DNA from 2 places in the Sporosarcina sp. FSL K6-1508 genome. Region 1 is predicted to be linked to the other one. Evidence: riboswitches for the same ligand, from Rfam matches in the RefSeq annotation. Region 1 holds a riboswitch; the other holds the start of a gene.
What was found. A riboswitch is a leader RNA that binds a small molecule or an ion and turns the genes downstream of it on or off. The one in region 1 is predicted to bind FMN.
Positions count from the first base shown of each region.

Region 1 (6,217 bases):
CACTTTAACAGGCATTTCGATTTGAATACGCTCTGTTATTTCTAACCCGCGTCCCGCTAGTCCAGCAATTTTACGCGGATTGTTTGTTAAAAGGTGAATAGAAGTTAGGCCAAGATCCCGCAGTATTTGTGCACCGATGCCGTAATCTCGAAGGTCATCTGCGAATCCTAATTCTTCATTGGCTTCAACAGTGTCGAATCCTTCTTCCTGTAGCTTGTAGGCCTTCATTTTATTAACGAGACCAATGCCACGCCCTTCCTGACGCATATAGAGCAGGACGCCTCTACCGGCATTTTCAATCTGTGCAAGTGCAGCTTGAAGTTGCGGACCACAATCACATCGACATGAGCCAAAGACATCACCTGTCAAACATTCCGAATGAACGCGGACAAGGACATTTTCAGCGTCTTCGATATCGCCTTTTACCAGAGCAATATGTTCATGTCCTGTTTCTTTTTCAACGAAAGCGATCGCTTTGAAATCTCCAAAATCTGTTGGCAGATGAATATCTACAATACGCTCAACAAGTTTTTCATTGATTCGCCGATAAGAAATTAGTTCCTGAATTGTTAAGATAACAAGATTGAATTGATCAGCTATCTCTTTCAACTGTGGGCCTCTCGCCATCGTCCCATCGATATTCATTATTTCACATATGACGCCGACCGGTTCTGCTCCCGCAAGCTTTGCGAGATCTACAGCAGCTTCTGTATGACCTGAACGCTTTAAGACGCCGCCAGACTTCGCTATTAGCGGAAAAATATGTCCCGGTCTTCTAAAGTCTGTTGGACCTGCTCCATTCCCAAGCATCTTTAAAACTGTCTCCGACCGCTCAAATGCAGAGATTCCAGTATGGCAATCCGCGTGATCAATGCTAATCGTGAATGCCGTTCCGTGAGCATCACTGTTATTTTCTGTCATAAGTCCTAATTCAAGCTGTCGCGATTTCTCTTCATCTATCGGCACGCAAATCAATCCACGGCCTTCTGTCGCCATAAAGTTAATCATTTCAGGTGTAGCGAATTCGCCAAGTGCAACAAAGTCTCCTTCGTTTTCTCGGTCCTCGTCGTCAACGACAATAATCGCTTTTCCTCTTTTCAGCTCTTCGATTGCTTTTTCTACGGTAGAGTACATTTATTTTTCCCCCTTAACTGAGGAATCCATTGGCGACGAGGGCATCCATTGTTAAACCGCCAGTTGGATTCTCTTTGTTCGTAGTCAGTAGCCGTTCAATATATTTTGCGAGCATATCACATTCTACGTTCACTCGATCCCCGGCCCGTTTTCGGCCGATGATGGAGTCGTCTTGTGTAACTGGAATTAATGAGATGATAAAACCTTTACCCGTCACACCGAAGACGGTCAAAGAAGTTCCATCCACAGTAACTGAACCTTTTGGGATAAAATATTTCAATAATTCAGTTGCAATACTGATTTCCATATAGATTGCATTTTCTTTTTGTCTAACCGAAATGATTTCGCCAGTGCCATCAACATGCCCACTGACAATATGACCTCCAAAACGACCATTTGCCGCCATCGCACGCTCTAAGTTAACCGAACTTCCTGTACGCAATGCTTGAAGCGTTGTCGCTTTAACAGTTTCAGGCATGACATCAGCTATAAATTGATTGCTTGAGAAATCTGAAACCGTCAAACAGACACCATTTACCGCCAGACTATCGCCTTTTTTTACATCACTAAGCACTTTGTTACAACGGATTGATAGTTGCAATGAATTCGTCGCTGGCCTAACCGCTGAAACTGTTCCTATTTCTTCAATAATTCCAGTAAACAACTGCTGTCAATCCTCCTTTAGAAACCTGGCATGCAATCGGATATCAGCCCCGATTTGTCGCATATCTAAAAAACGAAGGGATTCGCCTTCTGCCATCAAGTTCCGAGTATCGTCCATGAACAAAGAAGCACCGTTGCCGATTAATTTCGGAGCCATATACAAATACAGTTCATCTGCGAGACCTTCATTGATGAAACTGGAATGAACTCTGCTACCGCCTTCAACGAACAACGTCATGATTTCTTTATCAGCAAGACGTTTTAAAACTTCGTTCAAAAAAGATACGTTTTCTGAAATCCTTTCAACTGAAACGAGAGGATGATCAAAAAAAGCAGTTTCCGATTCTGTTGAATCGAGTGTGAATATAATCGTTTCTGCAGCGCCATCTGTAACGACATTCGCTGTTTTTGGCGTCCTAAGATGCCGATCTAAAATAACTCGAATCGGGTTCTTTCCACCATGGGGCAAACGGGTGGTGAGGAAAGGGTTATCGTGAAGTACGGTTTGTACGCCGACCAAAATAGCATCATGGGTATGGCGGAGGTGATGGACATCGGTTCGCGATGCAGCCGAAGTTATCCATTTGCTGTCCCCGTTCTGCGTTGAAAGTCTACCGTCAAGAGTTGCGGCGGCTTTCAAGGTAACGTATGGTTTCCCGTATTTGATGAAATGAAAAAATGCTTGGTTTAACTGCTCTGCCTCTTCCTGTAAAATGCCGGTAATGACTTCAATTCCAGCATCCTTAAGAAGTCCAATTCCTGTTCCATTGACGGAAGGATTCGGATCGATAGACGCAACAAATACACGTTGAATTCCAGACGAAATAATGAGATCTGTACATGGAGGTGTTTTCCCAGTATGGGAACACGGTTCCAGTGTCACGTATAAATCCGCACCACTAGAAGCCGAACCTGCCATTGCCAGTGCATGCACTTCAGCATGAGGTGTCCCAGCTTTCAAGTGCGCACCAGTCCCTAAAACTTGGCCGTCTTTCACACAAACAGCACCGACAATTGGATTCGGCGAGGTTTGTCCTTGTGCGGTACGCGCCAGGTCGAGAGCAATTCTCATATAATGTTGAGGATTCATAAGCATTCCCCCTTTCGATAATGAAAGGGCAGAGCCTGCAAGCATAGCACGTATAGCCAAAACACTTCTCCCATCCAGACTGTAACTGTCGGTGCCGGAATTTCACCAGCTCCACCGCCTTCCAAACGAGGAAGGACGGGTCACGGACTGACGAGCTATGCTCGATCACCGCCGGTAAGGAATTTCACCTTGCCCCGAAGAGTTTGTTTATACGTGCCGCTTTAAAGTTATCATACTACTTCCAGTAAATCAAAAAAAGACTCAGCCCGATTGAACGGAACTGAGTCTACTATCTATATCAGATTAAACAATCCCATTGATTCCGCGTCGTAGCTCTGGGGCGCTCCCCTGTTTATACGCTTTCGCCTAGTACATATAAAGCAATCATCATTAATTGTTCAAGTCCTCAATTTTTGTGATACCCATATACTTCGGCACTACAAGACCGACTTTAACACCTTCCATATTAACACCAAGTTCTTCGAATTCACCTTCGAACTTATCGGCATATGTTTTAGCGGTCAACGGCAACCATGCTGCAAGAGATGCATCCGCGCTACCATCCGCTACCGCCGTCCATAGCGGACCACTTTCCACTTGCATCAAGGTCACTTTATGGCCCATATCCTCTAGAACGAGTTTCATAACATTATGACTTGCGATTTCACTATCCCATGCCACATAGACAAGTTTAATCTTGTCGCCATTTACTTTGTCCACACCAGCCGTCCATTGTGCAACTTTATCCGCATTGGCATCAATCCAGCTTTGCGCCGCCACTGCTTCTTTTTCGCCTTCTTGAATAGCCTTCATTACTTCACCCATGTCCGCTTCCGTCCACTTGAACTGGGAAAGAATTTGGTGTGCTTCTGGCAAGTCATCCGCTAACCCAAGCCTTCCAATTGTGCGAATTTGTTCTTCTCCCCCGTACAGCCCCTTCGGATCATCAAGGAAATTCAAATCAAACTTTGCAAATTTCCAATGCGGAGTCCATCCGATTACAACAATCGGCTGTTCTTTATCATAGGCTTTTTTCAAAGCCGCAGTCATCGTCGCACCCGTACCTGAAATAAGTTTATAGTCTTTCAACCCATATTCCTCAATCACCTTTTCTGTGGTGGTCATAATGGCTGCCCCCGGATCGATTCCTATAATCTGATAATCAAGCGATTCTCCGATTGATTTTTCTTTATCCGTTACGGCTTTTCCAGCATTGCTACCACAAGCCGTAAGAACGACCGCAAGCAAAACAATCGCTATAAGTCCACCTACTTTTTCTAGAAATCTCATGATGTTATTCCCCCTAGTTTTTCTTCCTATATATGTTGAATATATGAATAACAGCGTAGGCGCCTTTCAAAGGGTAACCGAAGTCATAAGCCAGGTGCGAAGCTGCCTGGCTTATGACGAAAAGCATCCTCATCCCCTTGCGCCGAAGCGGGTTCAATAAAGTTCTTTATTTCAACATCTGCAATTGCCATTCAATTGAATTTACAACATACAATAAACCCGGAAAATCACTGTGAATTCCAGCGTTCTTCCGGGTTTATTGTCCTAGTGCCCGAGCTTAAATAGCACTGACATTCTATTATTTATTTTTTCAAGTCTTCAATCGAATCGATGTCCATATACTCCGGCACAACAAGACCGACTTTGACACCTTCCATGTTAATGCCAAGTTCTTCGAATTTACCTTCGAATTTATCAGCATACGTTTTATGTGTTAATGGCATCCAAGCCGCAAGCGATGCATCTGCACTTCCGTCAGCAACCGCTGTCCATAAAGGACCTGCTTCAACCTGTGTTAATGTCACTTTATAACCCATATCCTCTAAAACAATTTTCATGACATTATGGCTAGCAATTTCACTGTCCCATGCAACGTAGGCAAGTTTGATCTTGTCACCGTCCACTTTTTCAACGCCTTCTGTCCATACAGCCACTTTATCTTCGTTTGCATCAACCCAGTTTTGTGCTGCTACGTCTTCTTTTTCACCCTCTTGAATTGCTACCATTATTTCGCCCATATCCTCTTCAGTCCAGTTGAACTGTGATAAGATTTGATGCGCTTCTGGCAGGTCTTCTGCTAAACCGATTCGTCCAATTGTACGGATTTGTTCTTCCCCACCGTATACGCCTTTTGGATCTTCAAGATATTTCAAATCGTATTTCGCAAACTTCCAATGCGGTGTCCAGCCAGTTATAATGATTGGCTGCTCTTTGTCATACGCTTTTTTCAGTGAAGCTGTCATTGCAGCCCCTGAACCCGTTGTAAGCGTCCAATCTTTAAGGTCATATTCTTTAAGCACTTTTTCAGTTGCTTCCATGATACCTGCACCTGGATCGATACCAGTAATTTTATAGTCTACTGATTCGCCTACAGATTTCTCAGAATCTCCGCCTGTTTCTGTTTTACCTTTGTCATCGTCATTGCCACATGCAGCAAGTCCTACTGCAAGCAGAGCGACCGCTCCAAGTCCTAATACTTTTTTAGTTAATTTCATCGTGTAATTCCCCCTTGTTTTTTCTTTCCTGCGTGCTGCGTGATGCGATCTAAAATAATTGCTACGATCACGATGGACAATCCGGTCTCAAAGCCGACGCCCGTTTTCAATTGTGTAACGGCCCGGTAAACTTCTTCACCAAGCCCAGGTGCACCAACCATGGAGGCGATAACAACCATGGATAGGGAAAGCATAATGCTTTGATTGACACCCGCCATGATTGTCGGCTTGGCAAGTGGTATTTGCACCTTGCTCAACCGCTGCCATGTCGTGGAGCCGAAAGCTTCAGTCGCCTCGATTAAATCCTTCGGAACTTGCTCAATACCGAGCATTGTCAAACGGATTGTTGGCGGCATTGAAAAGATGACAGATGCCACAACGCCTGGAACAACTCCGATATTGAAGAAGAAAATGGCAGGCAACAGATAAACGAATGCCGGCATCGTCTGCATTAGATCCAATATTGGATTAATAATTTTCCTTGCTGTCGCCTGTTGTGAACCCCAAATACCGATTGGAATACCAATCACCAAGGCAAAGAACACGGAGGTGAGTACAAGCGCAAGCATTTGTAGCATTGGATACCAATAACCCAAGTAGTCAATGAATAACAAGCCGATTAGTGTGAACAAAGCAATGCGTCGGGTGGAAATGAACCACGCGAGCAAGGCAAAAAGCACGGCAAGTAAAATGGAAGGCACCATATCGAGCCATTCTACCGATCCCTCAACAATTCCTTTGAGAAAATTTGAAATCCCGTCAAACAATGTACCAAACGTCACTACAAGCCAATCAACACCATTGTCTATCCAATCTGCAAATGGCA
Region 1 covers NZ_JBBOXF010000001.1:2,288,538-2,294,754, reverse strand. Annotated here, with positions in the region: gene MKZ11_RS11535 (bifunctional 3,4-dihydroxy-2-butanone-4-phosphate synthase/GTP cyclohydrolase II) at 1-1,134, opposite strand, end outside; gene ribE (riboflavin synthase) at 1,148-1,798, opposite strand; gene ribD (bifunctional diaminohydroxyphosphoribosylaminopyrimidine deaminase/5-amino-6-(5-phosphoribosylamino)uracil reductase RibD) at 1,805-2,947, opposite strand; FMN riboswitch at 2,946-3,093, opposite strand; gene MKZ11_RS11520 (glycine betaine ABC transporter substrate-binding protein) at 3,278-4,177, opposite strand; gene MKZ11_RS11515 (glycine betaine ABC transporter substrate-binding protein) at 4,480-5,391, opposite strand; gene MKZ11_RS11510 (ABC transporter permease) at 5,388-6,217, opposite strand, start outside.

Region 2 (6,217 bases), 1.5 Mb from region 1:
AGTAAAGATAGTTCATCCGCACGTTTTCGCGACGCTACATAGATGATTCCAGGCCCCGGCGTAGTTACTAGACGGTTCTTAATCCATTCCGTTTTCATCATTCCACTCTCTACTTTGACAATTGAATACGAAATATTTGGGCGGTCCAGCGAACGCTGATGGATTGCAGGCATGTGAAGTTGCAGGTAATGGCAAATATCAGCTTTTACTTTATCGTCTGCTGTTGCAGTAAGTGCAAGAATACCCGGTCGATTCAGCCCTTCGAAAAATTCCCCTATTCGTAAATATTCAGGTCTGAAATCGAATCCCCATTGAGAAATACAATGTGCTTCATCGACTACAAGTAGCGACAATTGAATGTTTCGAAAATGAGCGGCCACATTTTTTTGCAACAGCATTTCGGGTGATATGAAAATGAATTTATAGCGTTCCAATTCCCTCATTATTCTATTTTTCTCAGAGTATGATAGAAATGAATTTAACGCAACGACACTTTTTTCACCGTTCCGTTTCATAATTGCCACCTGGTCTTCCATCAATGCAACAAGCGGTGAAACAATTAAGACAGTGCCTCCAAGAACATAGGCTGGCAATTGATAGCAAAGCGACTTCCCTATGCCAGTTGGTAAAATGGCAATCGTGTCCTTGCCCGCAATCACATCACGGATGACATCTTCCTGACCTGCCCTGAATTGTTCAAATCCAAACTTGTCTTTCAATAATTGATGAATAGTCATTAGTTATCTCCTCCAGTTCGCGCACCTAGGATGAGGCGGAGTTGAAAATAGGATAGCATTTCGAATTCAGACTTTAGCAGGCGAAGTCTACGGGTTCCGATTTCTCGCACTTTTTCAACCACTGCCTCAACATCATCCGAGGAAACGAACTGTATTAGGGGGAATTCTGTATCGTTAATAGACATTTCAACGAAGTGATCTTCAATTGTACTCTTTTTCAAGTTGCGCGCCGTCACAATCTCTTCGAGAGAAAAACCTCGGTCGAATAGCTGTTTCGTTTTTACAGACGAATCCGTCAAGTATGTCGAAACCTTGACACTTTCGGCTATTTTTCGCAAAAAAGGCAAATCGGTAGACGAGATAATAACAGCCAACATCATATGTAGGCTTTCTATAAATAGTAGACGGATGTCGAATGGATTTAGTTTCAACTTATCCGCTAATTGATCCCACGTCCAGCCAGTCAGGCCATAACCGCTCAAGCGATGGGTGATGATTGTTCTTTGTATCTCTTCCATCCCGCTTCGAGTAATGCATAGCCGAAGCTCCTCGCTGATACCTTTTGCAAATGCAGGATCACCGATTGGCTGATTTTGTAGTACCATTTTGACAAAAGACTGAATATCTCGGTCTTTTTGAGCGGGCATAAACAATTTTTCTCTTGCTTTGAAATTCGAAACAGTCTGTACTGCAAGCGATAACCTGTAAAAGAATATCACTTCCCTGCCTCTATAATCCCAGCCGTTAAATCGGTAGGAAGGTACTTTGGTTGCTTCCGTTCGACCTTGCTCCGTTAGTTTGACAAACGAATCATGCATTGTTGATATGAATCCCCTATCTTTTAATTGTTGAGAGGACTCGTCAAATCGTTCAGCTGACAGTTTCGGTAAAATACCAAAGAATTCTTTCAAACCATAGTATTCAACATCTTGCAATGTTTGTCCTGATCGTTTGCCGCGTAAGAGGTGAAGTCCGGCATAGATTGTTCGTTCACCATCTATTCTGCTAATGATGGTTAATAGTATTGAAGATAGATTCATTTTGAATTCCTCCGATTAACAAATGTTTTTTGTTGAAAACTCTTGTCAACATCATTAGAATGAAAGATGAAGTAAATTGTTTGTACGGAGAAAAGAGGAGAGAACGACTATGCCTAAATATACAATCGTTGATCAAGATACATGTATAGCGTGCGGTGCTTGTGGAGCTGCCGCCCCGGACATATACGATTATGACGACGAAGGAATCGCTTATGTTATCCTCGATGATAACACGGGTACAGCTGAAGTTCCAGAAGAACTGATGGAAGATTTGGAAGACGCTTTCGATGGCTGTCCAACTGATTCAATCAAAACTGCCGACGCACCATTTGATGGTGATGCGCTAAAATACGAAGATTAATTAGAATCTAGAAAGGTCGTCCCGGAAAATACCGAGACGACCTTTCTTTATATTTATACTTTTATTAAGATGCTAATTGAGTACGCTGTTGGGCTATCCATTTTTTCATGCTGTTATAGAGAAGCAATGAGATCATTAAAAGCATTACACCTTTAATAAGATTAAATGGTAAAATCCCAAGTACCACTACCGTAAATAACGCATCACCTGTGTAAGGCGGGAAGTTAAGGAAGTATGTGTACATTGGTAAAAACACGAAATAATTCAATACTGTCATTCCGACAGCCATAGTAACTGTACCGGCGATCAGACCGGTCGTAAGACCTTTAGTTGTCCGGAACTTATTGAAAATAAAATAAATCGGCATAATGAAAAGTATACCTGTCATGAAGTTTGCAATTTCACCAACAGGAACACCTGTAGGACTTCCCGAAAAGAACCAATGCAGCACGTTCTTAAGAAGCTCAACACCGATGCCGGCAACCGGCCCCATTGTCATTATCGCTAACACCGCGGGAATCTCACTGAAATCAATTTTCAGGAATCCGGGCAACGCAGGTAACGGAAAGTTAAACTGCATCAAAACAGTTGAGATACTCCCAAGTATTGCGATGAGAATCATCTTTCGTAACTTTTTGTTATTCATTTGTTCCTCTCTCCTTTTGCGATTCACTTCAAAAGAGGAAAGGCCGTTCCATCCTATATATGTCGACAAAAAAACCCTAAAGCAAATAGGCTCGAGGGGTTTGAAAGGCACATTCAGCTTCCGACACACTACGCATTGCGGTGTCTCGAAATCCACACAGGTATAAAGAAAATAACTTTTCCATTTTACCCATGATTAAATAAGCACCCTTTTTGTGAACAACACAAAAAGATGGCCGCACCTTCACCTTCTCCCATCCAGACTATACTGTCGGCTCCGGAATTACACCGGTATCAGCTGTTAAGCTCGCGGGCTTGGAAAAATGAATTTCCTTTACCGCCGGTCGGGAATTACACCCTGCCCCGAAGATGAATCAATATTATGTTACAACCCTATTCTATACAAACAGAAGCGCTTTGTAAACAGTCCTGTTTACAAAGCGCTTACTATTCACTCCAAAATAAAAGGCATTGGATTAGAGCCTACAGGAATCGGTAGCGGCTGACTGAAGTCAAAACCGTTCCATTCTTCCTGGACAACGTTCTCGAATTGCAGCTGTTCGCCAAAACTTGCGGCTGTGAGAAGCATTCCATCAACCAACTGCATAGCTTTTTCCGATTCCATTGCATCCAAATCCAGTGGTCGTGAAAATTTAATGAGTGTCACTTCACCATCTGAGATTACTTCAAAATCGATATCCCTCGGGATAACTGGCAAAAAAACATCATTCAAGTTCTCTTTCATCTGCTGCAGTGCCTTATCCAGTGTTGGCTGGGGCTGCGAAAAGTTCGATGACAGAAACTGCTGGCCATCTTGCTGTTCAAACATATAGTAATTTGAGTGATTGAGGCCACTTTTCAAAGTCAATGGCGGACTCGGTTGACCTACCTCAGAGAATATGGCTGCCGTTCCATCTTCGTTCTCAAAGCGGGCCTCCTGATAACCGAAAAAAGTATCCTGCAAAGAATTTTTATATACTTCCATCGAAGCTGCAGAAATATCATAGCCATGATCCTTCGGCAGCTGGTGGATAATTATATGATTATCCGCCGCTAGATCGCCTTTAAAAGGATGATACTCCTGAAAACCAAGCGCGCTTTCATCAATGCGATCTGCATACTTTTTGTACAAATCATAACTCGTTGGCTTCATAGAACCAAAGTCGTCTTTGATTCGGCTGTTCGGAATGATGAATGTAACAGGTATGCTCAATGCTTGATCTCCAGCAAGACCTAAATGGAATAGTGTACTGTCAATTACATCTTCAGGATAAACGGCAAAATGACGTATCCCCCCTGTTTCATCTGCCGCCATAATAGAGGATCTATTCATTGCTCCCATATCCATGTTTTCTTCAGCAAGCGATGCTGTTTCCGGTTCCGCCTCTGCTGCTGAACTATCGGCACTTTTATCACTTTTCATCATTTTAGATTCTGCAGCATTATCCATCTGCGTTGCAGTATCTTCCCCTCCGAACATGGATGGGATCAGCAAGCCAATTACAAGCAGAGCGGCCACAGCAACTAACGCCGGCATCCACTTCTTTGCCTTTTTACGGCGGGGTACATTCAGCCGTTCGTCTTGCTTTAGCCGTGCTAGTATTTCCGACTCAGGACGATTATCTTGTATATCGGGCATATCACCGAGGAGATTTTCAATCTTGTTGTCGTTCCAATCTTTGTGGGTCATCTAGTTTCCCCCCTTCTGTCGGAAGAGCATTCAATTTCTTTTGTAAAGCTTTGATCGCCCTATGTTGTGTTGTCTTCACTTTGCCTTCTGTCCAGCTAAGAATAGCAGCTGTTTCAGCTATGGTAAGATCCTGGAAATAGCGCATGATGATAACCATTTTCTGATCACCAGTACACGTATTTAGTGCTTGTAGAAGCTCTTGCATCTCTTCACTGAGTGTTAGGAGTTCCTCCGGCAGGATACCTGTCGATACAAGTTCACTCTTTTCCCAGTCAAATTTATCGAACAGATGCTTTTTACGAACAGTATTTTTCCTGAAATGGTCGATTGCTACATTTTTAGCAATTGAAAAGAGCCATGTCTTCTCGGAACTTTTCCCCTCAAAACCGGCGTAAGCGCGCAGTACCCTCACATAGACTTCATGCATAAGGTCTTCAGCATGATCACGGTCCCTCGTCAAATAGATAAGAAACTTGAATACATCCTGATGGTACTGTTCGTAGAGCCGATGGAAAACGGAGTCGTCCATGAAATTCCCCCGTTCTATCAATTAGTCGTTATTCAAGCTATTAAGTTACATCTTTTTTAACGGCAGGGTGCAACTAAAAATCGTGCCTTCAATTTCACCTCTTGCAGCGGTGATCCTGCCGCCATGTGAGTCAATAATACTTTTGGCAATTGCTAAACCAAGGCCAGTTCCGCCTTTCCCCCTGGTTCTTGCTTTATCCGCTTTGTAGAAACGTTCAAAGATATACGGTAAATCCTCTTCTCGAATCCCGACACCTGTATCCGTAACTTTTATTTCAAGCATATCGACAAATTTTTCGATACTAAGCCTGACGCTTCCACCATCAGGAGTATGACGAATTGCATTGTCGATTAAATTTGTAAATACTTGCTCCATACGATCCTCGTCCACATTTGAAATCAATTCTTTTTCTTCCGGGAAATCAAATGACAACTCAACATTCGCTTCACGCGCAACCTGCATGAATTTATTGATAATCCTACCCAAAAATGGGATCATCGATAAATCATCTTTGTAAAGCCGCATATGACCTGATTCCATTCGTGCAAGATCAAGAAGATCGGTGACAAGTCTGCCCATTCGTTTCGATTCATCATGTATAATTTGAACCATTTCATCCCGTTCTTCGTCATTTTTCGTTACACCGTCGATAATTGCTTCACTGTATCCTTGAAGCATGGAAATAGGCGTCCGAAGTTCATGGGAAACATTTGCAATAAAATCGGAGCGGAGTTTTTCGAGCTTGTGCTGATCCGTCATATCCCTTAAAACGGCAACTGCGCCGCGAATACTATTACCGCTATAGAGTGGACTGATTGAAATCCCATAAAACTGACCGCCCAGTTCCAATTCATCGTCAACTTCCTCAGCGAACGTAATAGCATGTTCGAGCATATGAAAAATCCCGGGTGGTATATGGTGATTCCCTTCTTGCGCAGCGTCCTTGAAATACCAATTTTGCAATAGCCGTTCAGCCTGCGGATTACTTACCAAAATCGTGTAATCCCTGTTGAACGTAATAACAGCATCCGTCATTGATGTTAGAATACTTGATAATTGCTCTTTGTCCTGATTAATAAGTTCGACATGGTATTTAAGCTGCCTTCCCATCTGATTAAATGCAGTGGCGAGCTGACCAATTTCATCATTTTGCGAAACAGGCAACCGTGTATCGAAATTCCCTTTGGACAATTCAAAAGCGGCTTGTCTTAAGCT
Region 2 covers NZ_JBBOXF010000001.1:3,776,946-3,783,162, forward strand. Annotated here, with positions in the region: gene MKZ11_RS19275 (RecQ family ATP-dependent DNA helicase) at 1-737, opposite strand, end outside; gene MKZ11_RS19280 (helix-turn-helix domain-containing protein) at 737-1,777, opposite strand; gene MKZ11_RS19285 (ferredoxin) at 1,887-2,138, shown strand; gene MKZ11_RS19290 (ECF transporter S component) at 2,203-2,784, opposite strand; FMN riboswitch at 3,026-3,158, opposite strand; gene MKZ11_RS19295 (hypothetical protein) at 3,235-4,473, opposite strand; gene MKZ11_RS19300 (RNA polymerase sigma factor SigX) at 4,439-5,002, opposite strand; gene MKZ11_RS19305 (ATP-binding protein) at 5,048-6,217, opposite strand, start outside.
Region 2: another riboswitch for FMN. It lies ahead of MKZ11_RS19290 (ECF transporter S component); the one in region 1 lies ahead of ribD (bifunctional diaminohydroxyphosphoribosylaminopyrimidine deaminase/5-amino-6-(5-phosphoribosylamino)uracil reductase RibD).